One region of the Vibrio sp. CCUG 15886 genome, then DNA from elsewhere that is predicted to be linked to it. Evidence: predicted binding sites of a transcription regulator. Region 1 holds the regulator's gene; each other region holds the start of a gene.
The links. The regulator PurR, encoded in region 1, represses purine synthesis genes. The targets are predictions, from matches to a motif close to TNANGNAAACGTTTNCNTNA.
Positions count from the first base shown of each region.

Region 2: the regulator PurR is predicted to act here: its motif matches at 2,743-2,762, upstream of glyA (serine hydroxymethyltransferase).
Region 3: the regulator PurR is predicted to act here: its motif matches at 2,734-2,753, upstream of PQQ36_RS10470 (phosphoribosylaminoimidazolesuccinocarboxamide synthase).
Region 4: the regulator PurR is predicted to act here: its motif matches at 3,050-3,069, upstream of folD (bifunctional methylenetetrahydrofolate dehydrogenase/methenyltetrahydrofolate cyclohydrolase FolD).

Region 1 covers NZ_JAQQBT010000003.1:33,229-39,113, forward strand. The annotation lists gene PQQ36_RS08735 (TVP38/TMEM64 family protein) at 1-326, opposite strand, end outside; gene PQQ36_RS08740 (TfoX/Sxy family DNA transformation protein) at 451-1,044, opposite strand; cyclic di-GMP riboswitch class I at 1,160-1,248, opposite strand; gene purR (HTH-type transcriptional repressor PurR) at 1,445-2,449, opposite strand; gene torD (molecular chaperone TorD) at 2,760-3,407, opposite strand; gene torR (two-component system response regulator TorR) at 3,643-4,356, shown strand; gene elyC (envelope biogenesis factor ElyC) at 4,437-5,237, opposite strand; gene cmoM (tRNA uridine 5-oxyacetic acid(34) methyltransferase CmoM) at 5,335-5,885, shown strand, end outside.
Region 2 covers NZ_JAQQBT010000006.1:19,689-25,573, forward strand. The annotation lists gene lipA (lipoyl synthase) at 1-769, shown strand, start outside; gene PQQ36_RS13105 (hypothetical protein) at 969-1,304, shown strand; gene glyA (serine hydroxymethyltransferase) at 1,437-2,687, opposite strand; gene PQQ36_RS13115 (YitT family protein) at 3,033-3,632, shown strand; gene treC (alpha,alpha-phosphotrehalase) at 3,731-5,416, opposite strand; gene treB (PTS trehalose transporter subunit IIBC) at 5,483-5,885, opposite strand, start outside.
Region 3 covers NZ_JAQQBT010000004.1:84,919-90,803, forward strand. The annotation lists gene sbcB (exodeoxyribonuclease I) at 1-864, shown strand, start outside; gene PQQ36_RS10455 (CidA/LrgA family protein) at 911-1,282, shown strand; gene PQQ36_RS10460 (LrgB family protein) at 1,285-1,962, shown strand; gene PQQ36_RS10465 (SulA-like leucine-rich domain-containing protein) at 2,275-2,667, shown strand; gene PQQ36_RS10470 (phosphoribosylaminoimidazolesuccinocarboxamide synthase) at 2,871-3,974, shown strand; gene PQQ36_RS10475 (hypothetical protein) at 4,048-4,452, opposite strand; gene PQQ36_RS10480 (phospholipase A) at 4,691-5,458, opposite strand; gene PQQ36_RS10485 (helicase-related protein) at 5,660-5,885, opposite strand, start outside.
Region 4 covers NZ_JAQQBT010000012.1:25,449-31,333, reverse strand. The annotation lists gene PQQ36_RS17260 (DUF2846 domain-containing protein) at 1-259, opposite strand, end outside; gene PQQ36_RS17255 (GGDEF domain-containing protein) at 460-1,512, opposite strand; gene PQQ36_RS17250 (magnesium transporter) at 1,650-2,285, opposite strand; tRNA gene PQQ36_RS17245 (tRNA-Arg) at 2,859-2,935, opposite strand; gene folD (bifunctional methylenetetrahydrofolate dehydrogenase/methenyltetrahydrofolate cyclohydrolase FolD) at 3,138-3,995, shown strand; gene rlmA (23S rRNA (guanine(745)-N(1))-methyltransferase) at 4,104-4,928, shown strand; gene PQQ36_RS17230 (ChaN family lipoprotein) at 5,023-5,885, shown strand, end outside.

The sequences.
Region 1 (5,885 bases):
TCTTTTAGTAGGTAGCGACTACTCAAAAATGCGATGGTTGCTCCAATGGTGCTGGCAAATGAGACAAGCAGTAGGCTATACCAAAAACCAAACAGAGCAGCGCCCAATAGTGTGACGACGGTTGCTCCTGGTACTGAAAAGGCGGTAAGACCAACGTAAATGACAAAATAGCTTATTGAAGCAAACAGAAAGTTTTCTTCAATAAAACTGTTCAGGGCAAGTTGTTGTGCTTTAGCGTTGTCGAGTGTGAGGTATTGACTAAAATTAACCGCCAATAAAATAATGGTCGCGATAAGCAAGATTCCGAATACGAGTTTTTTGTTCATTCAATTTTTCTCCAGATAGCTTGGTTATCAGACCTGATTGAGACAGAAAATCTTTCAAACGATATAAAAAAACCACATCATTTTGATGTGGTTTTAATCTATAAGAAATAATAAACGTGCTTGTCTACAAAGACAATTTATTCACTAATTCGTCTCGACGTTGCTGAGGAATCACACTCCAGTGCGTACCATTGATGGCTCCCTCTAACGCCCAAAGCAGCTCTAAGCTCACGGCACCACTGTGGGTGTTTTTAATCGCTTCGTATGCACGAACCGCGCCTTGAGACTCCAACTGCTCGACTGTTTCTATTCCCGCCTTTTTAAGCATTCGTTCGGTGGCTAAACGCAGGTTAGGCAGGTCTTTTAATCGTTCAGGTTTTGCTGTTGCTTGCTGTTGTTTATCGTTATTAGCACTGGCCAATGCACGTTTGGCTACGTTGAGTAGTGCATTTTGGTCTTGCCATAGCGCGTCTGAAATCGCGTAGTACTTAGTGACAACAGGGAAACCACGCTTAGTATAAACGTATGGTTTGAGTCCTTGCTTTTCAAAAAGTAATGTTGATTTTTGATCTGCGCGAATATGAAGCTGGTCTTTCACCACAAGTGCGAACATGGTCTCATCTGCAAAAAGGCCGAATCCGCCAAACATTGAGCGAGATTTTATCGCACCAAGTTGCTCAAAAAGCTTCATTGAATCTTTGAGTATCGGTTTATCCATGATGTGTTATCTCGGTGTAATTACTATTACGCCACCAAATCAGGTCCGAGAGATTAGCAAACCAATGCAAATACAATGTCATTAATGGGTAAACTTGTTGTTATGCATTTTTGCCATCGGTAACCCCGCTACCTACCAAAAAACGTCTGGTTTAGGCCGGAGGCTTTGCGTCCCACTTTTTCAAATGGTTTGCCCTGTGCGTGACTCTAGAAGGATACGATTTCTATTGAAGTAACATCACATTTTCAAATAAAAAATGTGACATTGGTTCAGATAATAGTTGCAGTTAAGTGAATGAATGCTCGATTTTAAGAACTTAACAGAATTTGACTTAACAAATCACTTACTAAGAATGAAAAAAAAGCATCCAGATTTGGATGCTTTAGAATATTAGTCTTAACTAATTGATTTTTTTGACGGTATCACGAACCACTAACTCGGGATGCATTTCAAACACGCGTTTGTCATGCTCTTTGTCCTTAATGCGTTCGAGAAGGATCTCAAATGCATTTTTACCAACACGGCGTTTTGGCTGGTGGATGGTTGTTAGCGGTGGTGAGAAGTATTCCGCCAACTCAATATTATCGTAGCCGATAACAGAGATGTCTTCAGGAATGCGAAGGCCTAACTGCTGAAGGCGGCTCATCAAACCCAGTGCCATGGTGTCGTTGAAGCAGAAGACCGCAGTTGGGCGATCTTGCCATGACGCGATCTTGTCAGCAGCCATCACAGCCGTGTCACATTCAAAGTTTCCTTCAAGGATCCACTCGTTGTTAACGGTAATATTGGCTTCCTTCATCGCACGTTTAAAGCCTTGGATGCGCTCTTGGCACGCGGCTTTTTCAAAGTGGCCACTCAAACACGCGATTTTTGTATGGCCGTTATCAATCAGGTACTTAGTGGCCAAGTAGCCACCTTCTTCTGAGTTATCGATAATTTTATCGGCTTGTGAGCTGATTGGACCCCAGTCCATAATCACTTTAGGAATATCTGCATGCTTATCAAGCATTTCTCGGAGCTCTTCGGTGAGGTCAGAACACATCACCAAAATGCCATCTACGCGCTTTTCCGCAAGCATACGAATGTAGTCACGTTGCTTCTCGTAGATACCGCCCGTATTACAAAGAATTAGCGTATAGCCTTGGCGGTAACAGTAGCTTTCTACGCCATCAATTACTTCAGAAAAGAACAAATTGGTCGACTGTGTGACCAGCATACCAATAGTACGAGTGGTGTTGCACTTTAGGCTACGCGCTACTGCGCTCGGTGCGTAGTTGAGCTCGTCAACCGCTTTCATGACTTTTTCTTGAGTGGCTTCTGCAACAAAACGCGTTTTGTTGATTACGTGCGACACTGTGGTCGTGGATACTCCAGCGAGACGCGCGACATCTTTAATTGTGGCCATAGGTATTGTCCTGTCTAAGGTTGCATTTTGAATCTACGATTCTTTGTTGCAACACAGTTTGCTACCTTTCTCCGAATTCGCTTTGTAAGGAAGACACACTAGAAAAGCAGCAGCTTAGCTTTAAATAAACACAAAAACCGCTGTATTTCAGCGGTTTGCATTAAAATCATATTTTATCGATTGCGGTCTCAATTTTAGACCGAGACGGCAAGAGTGGCAACCTACTCAAACGGCGAATAGTGTATCCGCGTTCACACTTTAGTGGTTAAAGTGTAACCGAGTGTTTGCTCTATTGATAAGGGCGTAATTATTATCCAACTAAATAGTCGCTGTCCAGCATACAAAACGCAACAAGTAGTTTTATTGCACTGTTATAGAAACCAAACTCATCATATTCTGCTGCTCGTTGAGAGAAGCTAGGTAACCAAGAGAGCAACATTTCTTGAATAAATGCGTTTTGCTCAATGAAGGCTTCTTCCATGTGGCGATCTTGTTCAAGCTCATTTGAGCGAATGATAAGGTTGCCAAGAAAGTCGAGCATGATAGCTAAGTGATCGGCCGGTTCATTCAGTTGTTGATTGACCTGCACACCATGTTTTTTCAGCCAAGTGTCCATTTTTTGTGCTGGTTCGCCATTGAGTAGGCCATCTTTTGTTAGATAAATAGATGCGTATGGAAGTGCGCCGTGTTTTGCGGTTTTCAAAAATAGGTCACAAAAATCTGCCGCTAATTCCAATTGCGCATCTTGACGGTCAACAAGACGATTGAGTGCATCGACGAAGGCGTTAACGGATGGTCTCAGTGCATCGTTTTCAGCCAATCCAGTTAAAAACGCTCTAATTTCCATGCTTTGATATTTATCGAGCTCTTCCTGTGTCAGCTCTTTGGCAAATAAGCTCGAAAGCCACCAATATATTTCCGCACGTTTTTCATTAAAGGCTTTTATCTCTTGCATCATTTATCGCTCCTAAATCAATCTCCTATAAGTGTAACCAAAAAAAATGAATAACAATAACGCCTATTGTTAAGAAAAATATAAATATATTTGAGCTTGTTAATGGCTTGATATTAAGCTTGTTTTGAATCAATAAAAATCAAGATACTTGCATTTCAAACGAAGTATGACTAGAAATGTTACTAGTTATGAATAGAATATCTGCCCGTGTAGACAGAAATGACATGAAGTGGTGTAAATGAGCTATCACGTATTAGTCGTAGAAGATGATGTAGTGACTCGCAGTAAACTTGCGGGTTATTTTCAAAAAGAAGGTTACACAGTAAGTGAAGCGGAAAGTGGTGCCGAGATGCGTCATATTTTGCAAAATAGCTGCGTTGATTTGGTGATGTTAGACATTAACTTACCAGGTGAAGACGGCTTGATGCTGACCCGTGAACTACGCAGCCAATCGGACATTGGCATTATTTTGGTAACCGGACGCACGGATAGCATAGATAAAATTGTTGGTTTGGAGATGGGGGCAGACGACTACGTCACCAAACCATTTGAGTTACGTGAACTGCTGGTTCGAGTGAAAAACTTGTTGTGGCGGATTTCGCTTGCGCGCAGTGGTGGTTCAAAACATCAAGACGCGGAAAACGAAGACCATATTGTCCGTTTTGGTGACTGGACCTTCGATATTCATCGTCGAGCGTTGAGCCACAATGGTGAGCCAGTGAAGTTGACCAAGGCAGAATATGAGCTGCTGGTGGCGCTTTCGTCTTACCCAAATCAGGTACTAAGCCGTGAACGCATTCTCAACATGATCAGCCATCGTGTTGACGCGCCAAACGACAGAACGATTGATGTTTTGATTCGTCGCATGAGAGCAAAAATGGAGTTTGATCCTAAGAACCCACAAATTTTTGTGACCGTACACGGTGAAGGCTACATGTTTGCAGGCGACTAGGCGTGGCTTAGAAAGCCAAAATTAACAAACAAAAAAAGAGCGGATTAAGCTCTTTTTTTGTTTCTGCAGATCATGATTCATCATTTTGATGCGCGATTCTCTGCCATGATTTGTTCGTCAGTAAGAAGCAAATCTCGCATGCCTTGCCATAGCTGGCCGAGGGTTTCGTACCAGTAGCGCTCAGTTTGCTCGAGGTAGATGGCTTTAGGGGCATATCTATCCCAGGCTTGAGAGATGTTCTTTTGCGCAAGGTAGTTTGTTGGCGCAGGTAACGGTGTTATGCCAGCGTCATGAAACTCTTTCATTGCACGTGCCATGTGACTGGCAGAAGTAACCAAAACCAGCTGTTTCTGACGCACAAATGCCGCTGCTTGTCTCGCCTCTTCCCAAGTATCTTTGGCATCTTCAAGAAGAATAATGTCTGATTTCGCGACACCCAAAGCCAAAGCCACGTTTGCCATCATGCGCGCATGGCTGGTTTCTGAGCCGCCCGCATAGCCAGACAGAATCAACTTTGAGCCCGGATACATCTTTAAAATACGAATCCCTTCCGTCAAACGCATCAACGAAGCACGGCTTAACTCAGACGTAGGGGGGATTTGATCATCCACCACATGGCCATTGCCCAATACCATGACGTAATCGACGGTTTGTACTTCGGGTAGAAATACAGAGTATTGCCTTTCTAATGGCATTAATAACTTGCTGGCAACGGGTTGGAAAGAAACCAAGAATATCCCCAAAAAGGAGAATAATATGATGAAACACCCCGTTTTTTGTCTGGTGCTAAACATAATCAGCATCAGACCAGCTAAGCCTATTAAAAGTAGTGCTGGCAAAGGCATTAACAGTGCCGAGAGCACTTTTTTCAGCTCAAACATACAGAAATAGTCCGAAAAAACATCACTTGATAATAAAAATAAGAGAATGCCTCTTTATATCTGCTTTCCTTATGACAGAATAGCAGCACGATTAGATATGATAACTCAAGCTGCTGTGAACCAAGACCGTAATTTCGACGATATTGCCCACAAATTTGCAAAAAATATTTACGGGTCAGACAAAGGCGAGATTCGCCAAGTGATTGTTTGGGAAGATCTTCAACAATTGTTAGCCACCTTTGGCGAGGCCAAACAGCCTCTAACCGTATTGGATGCGGGGGGCGGGTTGGCACAAATGTCACAAAAGCTTGCCAAACTCGGACATCACATTGCCTTATGTGATCTATCTTCTGAAATGCTGCAATTAGCAGAGCAGGATATTGCAAAAAATGGCTTGCTTGAGCAGTATCGGCTGATCCATTCTCCGGTACAGAAGATTGGTGAGCACCTAGCAGAGCCCGTCGATGTGGTGATGTTTCATGCCGTGATGGAATGGTTGGCGGATCCAAAATCCGCGTTGGAAACGGTATTAGAACAAGTCGCACCGGGTGGCGCCGCGTCTATTATGTTCTACAACCACCATGGCTTGGTTTATAAGAATGTGGTTTGTGGCAATATCCCACATATTCTTGAGGGTATGCCTCATCG
Region 2 (5,885 bases), on a different contig from region 1:
GGTTTGCGAAGAGGCTTCTTGTCCAAACTTGGCGGAGTGCTTTAACCACGGTACGGCAACCTTTATGATTCTAGGTGCCATTTGTACTCGCCGTTGCCCATTCTGTGATGTTGCCCATGGCCGACCTCTTCCACCAGAAGCAGAAGAACCCACAAAGCTGGCAAAAACCATTGCCGATATGAAACTCAAATACGTGGTGATTACGTCCGTTGACCGCGACGATCTGCGTGACGGTGGAGCAAAACATTTTGCCGATTGTAACCGTGAAATTCGCGCTCAAAGCCCACAAATTCGTATCGAAACATTGGTTCCTGACTTCCGTGGTCGTATGGACGTGGCGCTAGATGCACTAAAAGAGAATCCGCCAGACGTGTTCAACCACAACTTGGAAACTGCGCCACGCCTGTACCGTAAGGTGCGTCCAGGGGCAAACTACCAATGGTCATTGGATCTTCTGAAGAAATTCAAAGAGCAGCATCCTGATGTCCCAACCAAATCGGGACTCATGATGGGTTTAGGTGAAACCAAAGAAGAGATCGTTGAAGTGCTCAAAGATCTTCGTGCGCATGGTGTGACCATGCTGACACTCGGCCAATACCTTGCTCCAAGTCGCCACCATCTTCCGGTAGAGCGTTACGTTCCACCAGCAGAATTTGATGAGCTCAAAGAGATTGCTCTGGAACTCGGTTTCACTCATGCAGCTTGTGGTCCATTTGTGCGTTCGTCTTATCATGCCGATATGCAGGCGCAAGGCTTAGAAGTCAAATAAGCCAAATCACTGATTGCCTCGAAAAACAAAAAGCTGGTATTGATAACCAGCTTTTTATTTGTCTTAAATCTTTGTCTATCCAGCCTTCACGACATGAATTGCTTGTCATCTATTGGTCAATTCTATAGGCTTGATGCAAACGTATATCCATCGCATTGCGTATGGCATTCTAAATTTTCAAAAAAGTAGGATTGATTAGATGAACAAATTAGGTTTTATCACCCTATTCGCCTCGGCTCTTTTGGTTGGTTGTGCCCAACAAAACACCGCACAAGATAACTACCGCGAAGCGTCTTTTGAGCTATGCAATACCGAAGTAAAACTTTACTCAGTCAGTAAAGACGGACGTGTCCGCATTGTATGCGCTGATGGTGCGAAGTTTGCACTAAACAGTGAAGAGACATTGAATGTGATGCGTGATATCAATATCGATTACTGTGATGGCGAAGGCTTAGGCAAGTTTAGCGAAACCAATAGTTACTACTCGTTCCAATGTAAATCAGGTTCGCTATTAAGCATTTCTAAAGACAAGTAATAGCTCTCGCCACTCAAACACTCTTGGTTGAATGGTGACTTTTCTTGTTCCTTTTACTGTTTTAACTAAGAAATGTACGAATGAAAAAGGCTTCCATCCGGAAGCCTTTTTGATGTTCAAGTAACCAAAATCTTATGCGTAAACAGGTAGACGCTTACAGATTTCTAGTACTTTCTGTTTCGTTGCTTCGATAACCGCTTCATTGCCGATGTTGTCTAATACGTCACACATCCAGTTTGCTAGCTCTTTCGCGTCCGCTTCAGTGAAGCCACGGCGAGTGATCGCTGGCGTACCAACACGGATACCCGAAGTCACAAACGGACTACGAGGGTCATTTGGTACTGAGTTCTTGTTTACCGTGATGTTTGCTGCGCCTAGTGCCGCGTCAGCATCTTTACCTGTAATGTCTTTGTCGATTAGGTCAACAAGGAACAGGTGGTTTTCTGTACCGTTAGATACGATTTTGTAACCACGCTCTTGGAATTGAGCCACCATCGCTTTTGCGTTTTTCACTACGCGCGCTTGGTAAGCTTTAAACTCAGGTTCCATCGCTTCTTTGAACGCTACTGCTTTACCCGCGATAACGTGCATTAGAGGACCGCCTTGGCCACCAGGGAAAACGGCCGAGTTCAGTTTCTTGTACATGTCTTCGCCAGCGTTAGACAGGATAAGACCACCACGTGGACCTGCTAGCGTTTTGTGCGTCGTTGTCGTTACTACGTGTGCGTGTGGCACAGGTGTTGGGTATTCACCTGCTGCGATAAGACCCGCAACGTGCGCCATATCGACGAATAGGTAAGCGTCAACTTTGTCCGCGATTTCACGCATGCGCTTCCAATCAACGATTTGAGAGTACGCTGAGAAACCACCGATGATCATCTTAGGTTTGTGCTCAAGCGCTAGCGTTTCCATCTCGTCGTAGTTAATTTGACCCGCTTCATCGATACCGTAAGGGATAACGTTGTAGTGCTTACCAGAGAAGTTAACTGGTGAGCCGTGCGTCAAGTGGCCACCGTGCGCAAGGCTCATACCTAATACAGTGTCGCCTGGGTTAAGCAGCGCCATATACACTGCACTGTTTGCTTGAGAACCTGAGTGAGGCTGTACGTTTGCATATTCACAACCGAACAACTGGCATGCGCGATCAATTGCGAGTGCTTCCGCTTTATCAACATATTCACAGCCACCGTAGTAACGCTTGCCTGGGTAGCCTTCAGCGTACTTATTGGTTAGCTGAGAGCCTTGAGCTTCCATTACACGTGGGCTTGTGTAGTTTTCTGAAGCGATCAGCTCGATGTGTTCTTCCTGGCGAAGAGTTTCTTCCTGGATAGCTGCGAATAGCTCCGCATCGTAATCAGCGATATTCATATCACGCTTAAGCATCTGTATCTCCTGACTCAGATTTGACTGAAAGTTGCAAAAAAACTGGTTAATGACCCAACGCAAACGTTTTCGTCACCATAATGGCGCGCATTCTACATAATTTGATCCAGGTCATAAAGAGAAAATTCACTTTTCTCTATGCAGTTTCTTCATGATGACATGTGAAAGATTTCATCTTGGCTTTGTCCTTAAGCGAAAATGCAATCTAAAGTGTCAATTTTGCGTTTCACACCCTGTAAAACAACAATTACATAGGTTTACCCTAATTTTAACCCGCTAGCTACCAAAAAGATCAGCTTTTTACTACTATGCACGCCCTTAATCGCAAATGAAATTTAACCACTGATGGAAAAACACTCACGTAGAGAAGACTGGATCGCCATATTAACCGGCACCTTTCTCGTCGCCCAAGGCGTCTTTTTTCTGCAATCAGCCAATCTACTGACAGGCGGGACAACTGGGCTTGCTCTGTTAGTCACTCAGTTTACTCCATTCACTTTTGGAATGTTGTATTTTTTGGCGAATTGTCCTTTCTATTTATTGGCTTGGAAACGCTATGGGCGTCGCTTTGCTTTTAATAGTGCCATTTCTGGTGGTTTAGTCTCGATTTTTGCCGATAACCTATATTTAGTAATCTCTGTTGAGCATATCAATGAAGTTTACTGCGCGATTGCGGGTGGGCTGTTAATGGGTCTAGGCATGCTTATCCTATTTCGTCATCGCTCCAGTTTGGGGGGCTTTAACGTGCTTTGCCTCGACATCCAAGATAAATTTGGTGTTTCAGTGGGCAAATCGCAGATGGCAATTGATGCAACCATCCTATTTGCTTCCTTTTTCTTTGTCAGCCCGACCACGATCGCACTGTCGATTCTCGGCGCTTTTGCATTGAATTTAGTACTCGCGATGAATCATAAGCCGCATCGATACTCGGTTCGTTATCAGTAATCTGTTTTACCCTGCAACAAAAAAAGGCTTTGGGACTTCCAAAGCCTTTGAACGTATTAGGGGCGTGCCGTTAGCGTTCTTTATAACCAACAACAAACTTAACGTTCAATCAAGAGAATACGAGTCTCGTAAGGTTTGAGTACTTGGTGATGTGAAGCCATGGCACTCGGTCGATTTTGGTAATTAGACAGCAAACATTTCGCTTTACGCATGTCGAGACCCAATGGCAATACACACTCCACCTCTTCCCCGTAGTAGTTATTGATGCACACCAGTTGCTGAGCCGCACTGGTCCGCGCATAAGCAAACACACTCTGATGCTCGGGTAATAAGTCTTGATAATCACCTTGGGTGATCACTGGCACCTCTTTACGTAGTTCAATCAATCGTTTATAGAAATAGAATACAGAATTGAGATCCGCCACAGCCGCTTCCGCGTTGATCTTCGAGTAGTTACTCGCCACCGCTAACCAAGGTTCTCCTTGCGTAAATCCTGCGTGTTTTTCTTCTGACCACTGCATTGGGGTGCGTGAATTATCACGAGACTTTTGTGCCAAAATCGCCATCATCTCGTCATGGTCAACTCCCTGCTGCTCAACCATGATCTGATACATGTTGGTGCTTTCAACATCACGATACTGTTCAATCTCGGTATACCCTGGGTTGGTCATGCCAATTTCTTCGCCTTGATAAACATAAGGCGTGCCTTGCATCATATGAACCGAAGCTGCCAACATTTTTGCCGATTCAACACGATACGCTTGATCGTTGCCCAAACGGCTCACGATACGTGGCTGATCATGGTTACACCAAAAGAGCGCTCCCCACCCTTTCCCATTCAGGCCGGTTTGCCAATGATTAAAAATCTGTTTGAGCTGGAGAAAGTCAAATGGTGCCTTGGTCCATTTTTCACCATTTGGATAATCCACTTTCAGATGATGGAAATTGAACACCATGGAAAGCTCTTTACCATCAAGTGAGGAGTACTGCTGACAATGCTCTAAGGTTGTCGATGACATCTCACCCACTGTCACACTGCCATACTTTTGGAAAACGGCTTGACTGATCTCTTGGAGATAGTCGTGCACACGCGGTCCATCAGTATAGAAACGACGCCCATCGCCAATCTCATCGTCGCAAAAATCTTGTTGCTTCGAAATCAGATTGATGACGTCCAGACGAAATCCGTCAACGCCTTTTTCCGCCCAAAAACGAATAACATTTTTCACTTCCTCACGAACCGTGGGATTTTCCCAATTGAGATCGGCCTGCTCTTTGGCGAAAAGGTGCAGATAATATTGGCCCGTTTGTTCATCCAGCGCCCAAGCGCTGCCACCAAACTTAGACTGCCAATTATTGGGTACCTTTCCTTCGACCGGGTCTTTCCAGATGTAGTAATCCCGATATGGACTGTTTTTGTTACCCAGTGCCGATTGAAACCAAGCGTGTTCGGTCGAGGTGTGGTTCACCACAATGTCCATGATAAGACGGATTCCGAGCTGATGCGCTTTCTCGAGCAATTCATCAAAATCCGCCATCGTGCCAAACTGAGGATTAATTCGGTAGTAATCCGAAATGTCGTATCCATTATCGACCATCGGCGATTGGTAAACCGGCGTCAGCCAGATTGCATCAATACCGAGATGCTTCAAATATTCCAACTTAGAGATGATGCCTTGAATATCTCCCGTCCCCTTTGCCCCGCTGTCGCAAAAACTTTTTGGGTAGATTTGATAGATAGTGGCGGTTTTCCACCAATGTGCATCTGTGTTACGTGTTGTCATGGTAAAGACTCACTTACCGAAGAGAAACAAAGCGGAGTGGCCATTCGCCACTCCAAATCGATGAAATTATGCGTTTACCGGTTCGAGTTCGCCTTTGGCTTCTGCTCGCTTGTAAAACACTAGAGTGAGGGCTGCTGGCAACACAATGGCGGTCAGCATCGCCAGTGCGTAAATACCCCAAAATTGTGGTTGAATTGAGAGAATGCCAGGTAGGCCACCCACCCCGATGCCATTTGCCATCACACCAGCACCACCACAAATTGCGGCTGCGACAGCACTACCAATCATCGCGCTCAGCATAGGGAACTTGTACTTGAGGTTGATGCCGTACATGGCAGGCTCAGTCACACCTAAATAGGCTGAAATCGCAGCGGGCACAGAGATGTCACGCTCGCCATGTTTTTTACTGATAATGATGATGCCAACAACGGCAGACGCCTGTGCAATATTTGACAACGCAATCAGCGGC
Region 3 (5,885 bases), on a different contig from region 1:
GCCACCATCGAAATGGCGAAAAAAGTCAAAGCCGCGCAACCCAAATTGTTTGATTACTTCTTTAGCATGCGCCATAAGCGTAAGCTCAATGAGTTGATCGATATTGTTAACATGACCCCTTTGATGCATGTCTCTGGCATGTTAGGCCGAGAATGCCAATACACCAGTTGGATTGTGCCAATAGCTTGGCACCCGACCAACAACAATGCGGTGATTGTGGTCGACTTAGCCAAAGATCCTCAACCCCTCTTTGATTTGGATGCCGATGCGCTGCATGAGCGTCTTTACACTCGTCATGATGAGCTCGGCGATTTATTGCCTGTGCCAGTTAAACTGGTGCATTTGAATAAGTGCCCAATTTTAGCACCAGCCAAAACCCTCACTGCGGAGAATGCCGCCAATATCGGCATCGACCGAGAACAATGTTTGGCAAACTTAGCCCTTATTCGCCAGCACCCAGAAGTGCGAGAAAAGTTGGTGCAGCTGTTCTCAATTGAACGCGAGTTCGAGAAAAGTCATGATGTCGATACCCTGTTGTACGACGGTTTCTTCTCGCCTGCCGACAAAGCCTCGATGGACATTATCCGCCAAACCGATCCAACGCACCTTGCCGCTTTGGACATCACGTTTAACGATAAACGCATCGAGCCGCTGCTGTTTCGCTACCGTGCGCGCAATTACCCATGGACGTTGGATGAGAACGAACAGCGCCGTTGGGCGAATCATTGCCGCGAATACTTCGAAAGTCGAATTGAAGAGTACATGCTTAATTTGGAAAACTTAGTTCACGAACATGAAAGTGACGAAAAGAAAATGGCGATATTAAAATCCGTGTACCGCTATACTGAGAGCTTGATCTCATAATTGCTGGGAGCCAAAGGGCTCCCATTATAAAAATGACTCCCTAACTATGAAATTCTCCCCCAAAGATTTGTTTGGCCTTGTTCTATCATTTGGCCTTATTTTCCTAGCCCTGACGATTGGATCAGGCATTCAGCACTGGACAGGAACCTCAGTGCCAGGAAGTGTAATAGGGATGTTGGTGCTGTTCGTATCGATGGCGATTGGCTTGGTCAAAGTCGAATGGGTCAAACCGGGCGCAAGCTTATTGATTCGCTACATGATTTTGCTTTTTGTGCCCATCAGTGTCGGGCTGATGGAGCATTTTGACATGCTCATCGCCAATGCTTTACCTATTATTGCCAGCGCGATTGGTGGTTCACTCATCGTATTAGTCAGCCTTGGTTGGCTGCTGCAGCGCATTCTTGGTAAGGAGGCGTAATCATGTGGTTACTCGTTACTATTGCCGTCTTCTTATTTGCCCGTTGGCTTGCCATCAAAATCAACAATCCTTTGGCTAACCCACTACTGATCAGTATCGCTATTTTGATTCCGATGTTGACGGTGTTAAAGATCCCGTTTGAAACCTATTACGCGGACAATCAATGGATCAGCTACATGTTGCAACCTGCGGTGGTCGCCCTTGCTTACCCTTTATATGAGCAGTTGCCACAAATTAAAGCCAATTGGCGAATCATTGCCTTAGCATGCACTTTAGGCAGTGTGATGTCGATGCTCACCGCCATGCTCATTGCCGTCGCCTTCAAGGCAGACATTAGCTTGATCGCTAGCCTGCTTGGTAAGTCAGTCACCACACCGATTGCAATGGAAATCTCAAGCCACTTAGGGGGCGAAGCCGCCGTGGCTGCTATTCTGGTGCTGCTCGTTGGGCTGTTTGGGGCAATCCTTGCCTACCCAATCTATAACTTGCTTGGCATTAAGCACCCTATCGCACGTGGACTCACCATGGGGACAGTTTCGCATGCACTCGGAACAGCGACCTGCGTGGAGAAAGCACCGGGTGACGCCGCCTTTTCTTCTTTAGCGTTAGTACTGTGTGGCATCATTACTTCTATTCTCGCACCAAGCTTTTTCGCCCTCGCGGTTTGGCTATACGGTTAACACCGACTTCTGACTAAGACGCCCTCTTGCTTATGCTGAGGGCGTTTTTTTATTCACGCTTTTATACAGTGCTATACAGTAGTTTTACTGTTCATCTTACCAATCGACTCAGCTACCAGTGATATTCGTCACAAATCCTCATACTTATCACTACGTACCAAACGAAATATAAACCAATAAAAATCAAACAGATAACAACATATCTTTTTCACCAGACAATCAGTTTAGGTGAAAAATCCAACAAAAAGAGTTGATCAATCGCCTTAAAAAAACTACTGTATACACATACAGCATGTATAAAGGAACAGTAAGATGCAGATTCAAACTCAAACTCGACCATATTCTCGTTTTAACGTGTTAGCTCAGCCAACCGTACCTATGAATGTTTCTGATCAGTTGTTGCAAAAGCTGGCTAATCTTTCCGCTCAAAACCAGTGGATTTTGTTTACAGCCGAGTGCCCAAGACCTGACTTTGCACAACTTACTGCTTCCAATATCCGCTGCCAGAACGTCATCCAGATGAAAGCTTCTCAGACAATGACTGAAATGGAGATCGTGATGAAAGCAATTCGCTCTGGCAATGCCGCTGCGGTTGTCGCATCCGATCAAATCGATTTGATTAACCAATCTTTGCTTAACGATCTCGCTCGCGAGTATGGCTGTGAAGTGTTTTTCGTTGAAGGCAGAGCACACAAGTATCACTAACAAGTTCAACGTTATCCATCCTGCATCTCGCCTCCCAAATGGGAGGCATTTTTTGTTTGGCAAAAACAAGGCAAACGTTTGCTTTTTTCTCTGGCGACTTCAAATAGTTCTGGTATCATGCCCCGGTAATCGATGAATCCGTTAGATTTTGTTGTCCGATTCATTTCCCGCATGACGTTTGAAATTATGATAGGAATGTCAAAATGAGCCTTGCTGACCAAGTACTTGCCGTCAACGATGACCTACCCATCCGCACCGATAAACCTGTACACAGTGGAAAAGTTCGTTCTGTTTACTGGTTGACCGAAGAAGACAGTGCCCGACTGATTAAAGAGAAAGGATACAATGTTGCCCCTGACGCCCCATTGGCGATCATGGTGATCAGCGATCGTATTTCCGCTTTTGATTGCATTTGGCATGGAGAGCACGGGTTGAATGGCGTACCGGGTAAAGGCGCTGCGCTCAATGCCATTTCAAACCATTGGTTTGGCTTGTTCAAAGAAAATGGCCTTGCTGACAGCCACATTCTGGATATTCCGCATCCTTTTGTCTGGATCGTACAGAAAGCCAAACCGGTGAAAATCGAAGCGATTTGCCGCAAGTACATTACTGGTTCAATGTGGCGTGCTTACGAAAAGGGTGAGCGTGAATTCTGTGGTATTCAGCTACCAGAAGGCTTGGAAAAAGACAAAGCACTGCCGGATCTGCTCATGACGCCATCAACAAAAGGCATTTTGAAAGGCATTCCAGGCGTTCCGGAAGCAGACGACGTTAATATCACCCGCCAAAATATCGCTGACAACTTTGCCGCGTTTAATTTCTCTAGTGCCGACGATATCGCGCTTTACGAAAAACTGCTGAAAGACGGCTTTGGTGTGATCAGTGAAGCATTAGCAAACGTGGGGCAAATCTTTGTCGATACCAAATTTGAATTTGGTTACGTCACGGATGCGGCTGGAAATGAAAAACTGATTTACATGGATGAAGTGGGTACACCAGACTCATCACGAATTTGGGATGCCCAAGAGTATCAAGCAGGCAAAATTGTTGAGAATTCAAAAGAAGGCTTTAGACAATTCTTGCTTAACTACTTCCCTGACCCAGATATTTTACTGAATAAAGATCGTATGCCTGAGCGTGAAGCGCTCGCTCGCGACAACGAACTGCCTGAAGAAGCGCTGATGGCAGTGTCTCATACTTACATCAACATCGCAGAGAAAATTACCGGCAGCGCGATCGTCTTAAGCGATAATCCAAAGCAAGAAATCATCGATATCCTTGGTCGCGAATACGGTTTGATTGACTAAGTCATCGCCAACGATTCAAAACAAAAAAACGCCTGCATCGCTGCAGGCGTTTTTTCTCGTCACTTGACATTACTTAATCAAACTGAGACTCACTGAGATCTTTCAAGCGGATCACGAACACATCTTGTTCTCGGCAGTCAATTTTGCTTTCGCTGCGATTTTGAATGAAGTCGATCTGGGTGGGCTCTAGCGCATACGGCATCACCACCGTCAGCTCGTCTATCCCCTCCAGTTTTGCCAGTTTGAGTAGCGTCACCAAGTTGGATTCATCGCTACGGCGTGAAGACATGCTCTTTAAGGCGGCGTCCCACAATCGATCTTCTGGTTCTGAAAGCTCTGCAATACTGTTCTTCCACATCACACCAAAAACTGGAGCAAAGGTGGTTAAGGCTTCTAAAAACGTCCATTTTTTACTGCATGAAGCCCCTAGAAAACTGGTGTAGTCGAATTCGACGTGTCTCTTTCCCTGTTTTTCCATTTTGTCCCCCGACAGATTGGCAACACAACATACTCAATATCAGTCAAGTGTTTTGATATAGCAATAGGATATAAAACAATGGTCTTTTATGCCCTAGTTTCGAGAGGAAAAGAAATATTAAAACCAGAGTTGTAACAATCGTCACTCAGACCCTTTAACGATATGCGTCGGATTGATTAATATTTTGCGTTTAAAACAAATACCCTCCCATTTAAGAGAGGGAGAGCATCGTTTTTACTTACCAGCGTACCAGCTTGAAACCGGCACCGATCCGAGTTTGATTGTGGTCATAATCGATCAGAGTTTCACCATAACCATGGTACGCCTGAATGTAGATGCCAATCAGATCATTAAAGTAAAAGGTATAGCCCACTTCTACGCCACCACGGCTGTCATCCCAATTGTAGAATCCTCGAGCATTAAATATGCCTGCCGCGCTGTAAAGCTTCATCCAAATTTCATACGGTGCGTAGTAATCTTCAATATCTCGGTTTTCTGATGTATCCCCCACCACAGACCAAAGGTGCACACCGTACTCCAACGGCCCATCCAAACGCTCTGCAGCAAGGTAGAGACGATCCCAACTACGAGATAACGCCGATGAACGACCATTAGACTCGTGCTTATAGCCCGCCTCCAAATGGTTAAAGATCAGCATATTGCTTTGATGAGCAATAAACAGCTGGGGCTTATAGTTGGTTTCTCTAAAGGGAGAAGAGATATCAGAATTGGCCAATTGCCAAAGGGATTTTTGCGTATAGGAACCCACGACGGCAGTGGCTTTATTAAATCGATAGAGGGGAACCGAAACCGAGAGCTGAAACTTCACTTCGAAGTGCTGCAAATTATCCATGCCGGAACCACTGGCTTCATAGGCTTCATCATTGATATCGGAGGTATAAGTGCCAAGCGCATAGTTATCTTCATAACTGGAAATGGTATTGAGGCTTTTCGCCTGAGCAAACAAAGGGGCGGTTAAGAGCAGTGCGAGCGCTTTAAACTTCATTGTGTTCCTTCAGTGATAGATGCTTAGCCATTTATTCGAGAACGGTTATTTCTCTTTCAAACACTAAATAAGGGCTTGAGCAAGTTGCCATAAAGCGGCAAATGAAAACATTCATCGCTCAATAAAGCAAATATTATTCCAAGCCAATCATTTCAAAACAAAATATTTCTCACCCACCATTAACACAATGAAACCCTTGTTTTAACGAACATCAATCACTCGACTCGCTTTACGATATTGCACTCGCCAGCCGGAAAAACGAGGCAATTCCCAACGCTTAGGATCGCCTTTGCGGTTGCCGCCAGCGAAGACCACTTGCACCAACTTGCCAGCAGGAAAATATTCCACCGTCAGCTGTAAATCAGGCAAAGAGAGCGATAACGGAAATTGCTCAGCAAAATCCTTGTATTGCCAATCTGGGATCCCT
Region 4 (5,885 bases), on a different contig from region 1:
CTTTATCACCATCCACTTCATGGTAGAAGAAAACACCCGGTGCCGTTTCACCAATGCATTCACCATCAATATGCACATCTTTTTTCAGCGCACCACCAATGCCAGATTCTGGGCGATAAACATAAACGCCCGCTTTACCTTCGGTTGGCGCTGCAAACTGTTTCGCTTGATCGGAGAGTTCAGAATCAACCATAGGTACTGACGCACAACCAGAAAGTACTGCTAGTACCGCTGAACATAAAATGATTTTAGTTTTCATAAAGTTACTCTAGCCAAATAAAGCTGGAGAATAGCTTATGCAATCAATCCATAACAATTTCATATTTTATAAATGAGACGCATCGCAATTATTTATAAAACAATCGACTAAAAAAACAACAAAAACCCAAATTTGTTCAACAAAAATATTGGAGAACAAGATAAATCACTACGCCATTCGCTAAAAATTAGCGCAATACACTAACTAACTCTGGCAATCACATCGTAAACAAAGCTGTTTTTCCCTGCTTTTTTGGCTCGATAGAGTGCTTCATCAGCTTGACGAAACGCCTTGCGATAATGTTTAGGCTGATGCGGCGCCCCGCCACAACTGAAGGTGATCGGGCTACGTAAACCAAACTCAAACGTCGCGATCTCTTGCTGCAGACGGAAAATCTTGTCCTCTATGACGTCAATCTCTTGCAGATAAAAAGCCATGAGAAACTCCTCTCCTCCCCAGCGACAAGCCACGCCATTGCCACCAACACAGCTTTCAATTTTCTGCGCCACAATCTGCAATACCTTGTCACCAACATCGTGCCCATAGCGATCGTTGATTTTCTTAAAATCATCGATATCGAGAATCACAATCCAATGCACTTGGTTTGAGTTGATGAGAAACTCTTCAATATACAAACGGTTAGGTAGCTGAGTGAGTGCATCCGTTACTGAGAGCTGCTGCAGTTTTGCATTGGACTCTTTGAGCAACGCCATGGTTTGCCTGCGGCCGGAATCGTAAAAATAGGCGATAGCAAATAAAGTAAAATAGATGACCGTTAAGTGGATAAAACTGATGTTGTCGAAAGGCACTGCCGTCCAGTTCGGCATTTGGCTAAAACAGAGCCAAGCGATGATAGCAAAATTGAGTACGCTAAACGTCGCCCCCAAACGATAACCGACAACAAAAATGGAGATCACCGGAATGCCTAAAGTAAATGCGAGGGCAAATTCCTCATTTCCCGTGTCAGCAATATAAAGCAAGCTGATCACCATCATCACAACCACCGCAATGATGCCCGCTAAACGGGAACGCCGATTATCTTTAAGAAAATAGAAGCCAACCAAACAGCCCAACACACCTAGGCCATCGAGCAAAATCATCGGAGGAAAAGGGACAATAAAAATGTTGTAGTAGAGAAAAAACGAAAATATCGCCGTTAAAAAAGAGAGCGCAATAAAAACAAATGAGCTCTCCCTAAAATCTTCATGCCAGCGGCTCAGGTTAAGCCACTTCTCAATTACTCGAATGATCACAGGTACGTCCAGGTTGTTACATCAAGCCAAAGTAGTTAAGCCAATAATCTACTCAACTTGATGCAACATTCCTATTAACCGTGCAAAATTTGTCGAAAATTCAGAAAAAACTCAATCGTTGCACTGGCGTTTAGTCGTTAACCCACGGTAGGTAAATCCAATAACACGCTTGCCACAGAGAAATAGATCATCACCCCAATCGCATCGGCAATGGTCGTGATCAACGGCGCGCTTGCAGAGGCGGGATCAAATCGAAGTTTGCTGAGCAGAAACGGCAGCAACATGCCCACCACAGATCCAACAATCACCACAATCTGCATGGTGATCGCCACCACAAGCGCGATGTGATACCCCCCTCTCACAAAGCCCAGCAGTGACACCGCACCAGCCATAGTGATACCAAGAAGAGCGGCAATGCAAAGCTCTTTACTGAGCATTTTCGCCCAATCTTTCGCCATCACTTCTCCTGTCGCTAGCGCACGTACCATTAGAGTGGCCGATTGCGAACCCGCATTACCGCCACTGTCGATAAGTAAGGGTAAGAAAAACACAAGTGCCACATGGCTTTGGATGATCTCCTCAAAATAAGCAATCCCAGCGCCTGAAAAAACGTTGCCGAAAACCAGCAGCACCAACCAGAAAACACGCTTGCGATACATCATCGAAATAGACGCATCTTTTAAGTTAGTGTGAGTATCGATGTGCACAGCGTGACCGCCACAAACGCCTTGTGCGTTCGCGTTATCGATTTTTTGTGTCTGTAATAGAGTCATGGTTATCTCTCCTGAGTGTCGCTCAGGACAAAGAAACCCACGCAGCCACCTCCGCCCTTTCATTGGACGCAAAGTTGTACGCATGACATGTCGTCGCTTATTGCTCTAGATGCGACAACGCACTTAAGGCAAATCAATAAGCGTATCGTTCCTGCGGCAAACGGCCGAAGGCATATATCAATAAAGAGATGGTATTAACGAGGAAAAGCAGTATTCGCTTATGCCAATGGGTATCGACTACCCAGCACAAGCTAACAGTGTAGATTGGCAGGCTAGCAGAAAACCGTTGGCATTTTCGAAGGCTCGAAAAAACCATTTTGTGATATTCGACTACTCGACGAGTCCATAGGTTTCTGTTGTACCTCAATAAATGAAAAGGAAACGATGAGTACTGCCCATCGCGCTATAAAAACGAGCGGCATGCTATTTTTTGGACGCGGTAAAGTCAATATGAGCTGGCCGCTTTGACACCATCGTGACATTACTGACAAAGCCCGGACAATCCAAATGAAGGGAACAATGACCAAAACGAAAAAGCCCCAGCACCATGAGATGCTGAGGCCTTAGAATAAATGGCACGCCCTGTAGGATTCGAACCTACGACCACATCCTTAGAAGGGACGTGCTCTATCCAGCTGAGCTAAGGGCGCGCTACAGGGACAGGATTATACGAGTTCATTTCGGTAAATCAACGGGTTTTCTTAACAAACTGAATCAAATGGCTAAAAAAAGGGCGTCCACATTAAATATGCTTAAAAACGACCCAAAGCAAACGTTTGCGTATAGATATTTATTTGATCATTTGCGACAATACGCGCCAAGTTTTTGCCATTCGTATTCTTAAGGAAAGTCATGACTGCTCAAAATATCGATGGAACTCTCATTTCCCAAACTGTTCGATCCGAAGTCGCTGCTCGCGTAAAAGCTCGTGTAGCTGCGGGATTACGTGCGCCTGGCTTAGCCGTTGTGTTGGTTGGCGAAGATCCAGCGTCTCAAGTTTACGTTGGCAGCAAGCGTCGCGCGTGTGAGGAAGTGGGCTTTGTCTCTAAATCGTTTGATCTACCCGCTTCAACTTCAGAAGAAGAACTGCTGGCGCTGATCGATGAACTCAATAATGATGCTGAAATCGACGGTATTCTGGTTCAACTTCCTCTTCCTGCGGGCATTGACAGCACGCACGTGCTAGAAAGCATTCATCCAGAGAAAGATGTGGATGGTTTCCACCCGTACAACGTTGGCCGCTTAGCGCAGCGCATCCCTAAACTGCGTTCGTGCACACCAAAAGGCATCATTACGCTGCTTGAGCGTTACAACATCGCACTACGTGGTAAGCATGCGGTGATCGTGGGTGCATCAAACATTGTTGGCCGCCCAATGACACTCGAGCTTCTGCTGGCAGGTTGTACCACGACCACCTGTCACCGCTTCACGAAAGATCTTGAAGGCCATGTTCGCCAAGCTGATGTGCTCGTGGTTGCGGTCGGTAAGCCAAATTTCATTCCTGGTGAATGGGTCAAAGAAGGCGCGATCGTGGTCGATGTCGGCATCAACCGCCTTGAATCGGGTAAGCTGATTGGTGATGTGGAGTATAACAAGGCTCGTGAACGCGCCAGCTTCATTACTCCAGTGCCCGGTGGTGTTGGCCCAATGACGGTGGCCAGCCTCATCGAAAACACCATGCTTGCTTGCGAGCAATACCACACCAAATAAGTCTTTTTCGGCGGGTAAAATCTTGGCCTGCCGAGACTCAAACTGGTTAAAACAGGCGGTTCCTGTTAGACTTTGCCGCCTGTTTCATCGCCCCTTTTTGAGGTCTTCATGGCGTATCAATGCCCCTTGTGTCACCTTGCGTTAGAGCAAGCAGAGCGCACGTTCAAATGTTCCAATAATCATCAATTTGACCTGGCCAAAGAAGGTTACGTTAACTTGATGCCTGCCCATCACAAACGTTCAAAAGATCCCGGTGACAACAAAGAGATGATGCAGGCTCGCCGCCGCTTCCTTGAAGGCAACCATTACGACCCAATGCGTCAAAAAGTGGCGCAACTTTGCCGCCAATACCTGCAAGGTACGCCGCACCGCCTGCTCGATATTGGTTGTGGTGAAGGTTACTACACCGATGAAGTCGCCAAAACCTTGGTCGCGCAGCACCCAGAAGCCAAAACATTTGGTTTGGACATTTCCAAAATCGCCGTTCGTTTCGCGGCAAAACGCTACCCTAATGTTAAGTTTTGTGTCGCTTCCAGCCATCGACTTCCCTTTGCAGACGAAGCGTTGGACGGCATACTCCGCATTTACGCACCATGCAAGGCCGAAGAGCTGGCGCGATGCATTGCCGACAATGGCGTTGTGATCACGGTAACGCCTGCTGGCCGCCACTTACTGCAACTGAAAGAGAAGATTTACGCCGAGCTCAAACTGCATAGCGAAGAACCAGAGCAAATGGATGGATTTACGCTAGAGCACCAAGAAAAGCTCAATTACGTAATGGACTTAGCAGGCCAAGATGCGTTTGACTTACTGCAAATGACCCCCTTTGCTTGGAAAGCCAGCGATGCCCTTCGCGACGAGCTAAAGTCCGCTACACTGTTCCAGTGTGAGGCCGATTTCATGTTGCGTGTTTACCGCAAAACAGCAAAATAGCCAGACAAAACAATAAAGAGAATTATTCTCATTATTGTTGAAGTTCTAGACCGCCTCCATTACACTCTGCGACGTTTTTAATGGAGGCAGTATTATGCGATCAACTATTTCTCTTCTTTTGGCGTCAATGATGCTGAGCGGCTGTGCTAACCAAGCGCTCACAAGCGACCCACTAAGCTTCTACGACTACCAGCTTTACTCGCCAGAAGGTACTGCCCTTTCACTGCAACAATTACCTCAATCGGTTCAAAATGCGGATGTCATTTTAATTGGCGAATGGCACACGCACGCGGGTGTTCATCGCTTCCAAACCGACCTGCTCAAAACGCTCAGTACACAACACCGCGTCGCGCTATCTATGGAACAATTTACCCGCGATAAACAAACCATAGTGAACCAATATTTGGCGGGCGAGATTGGTGAGCAAGTGCTTATCCAACAAGGCAATGCGTGGCCAAACTACGAGAGTGATTACCGACCTTTGATTGAGCTGGCCAAATCCAAACAGATGGATGTGATTGCCGCGAACGCACCGAAAAGCACGGTACGTTGCATTGGCCGCCAAGGTTTGGCTTACCTCGATAAGCTAACCCAAGAGGAGCGTGGCTATTTGGCGAGTGAAATCAACACCGGTGAAAGCGAATACAAAAGCAAGTTCATGGCGTCGATGCACCACGGCAAACCAGAGCAAACCGAGAAACAGTTTGCTGCTCAAGTGACTTGGGATGAAACCATGGCAGAATCGATCGTCAACTACCGCCAGCAACACCCCAACACGCAAGTTATCCATGTCGCAGGAAAATTTCATATTGAGCAGGGCTTAGGCACCGCTCACTCGATTCTGCGTCGTGATCCCTCCTTAAAGGTGGTGGTGATCTCTCCGGTATCAAGCGTCGATGAGCAAGGCAGCGATTACCAACTACTGGTACTGGAACCGCCGGTACGTTATGTGCAAAA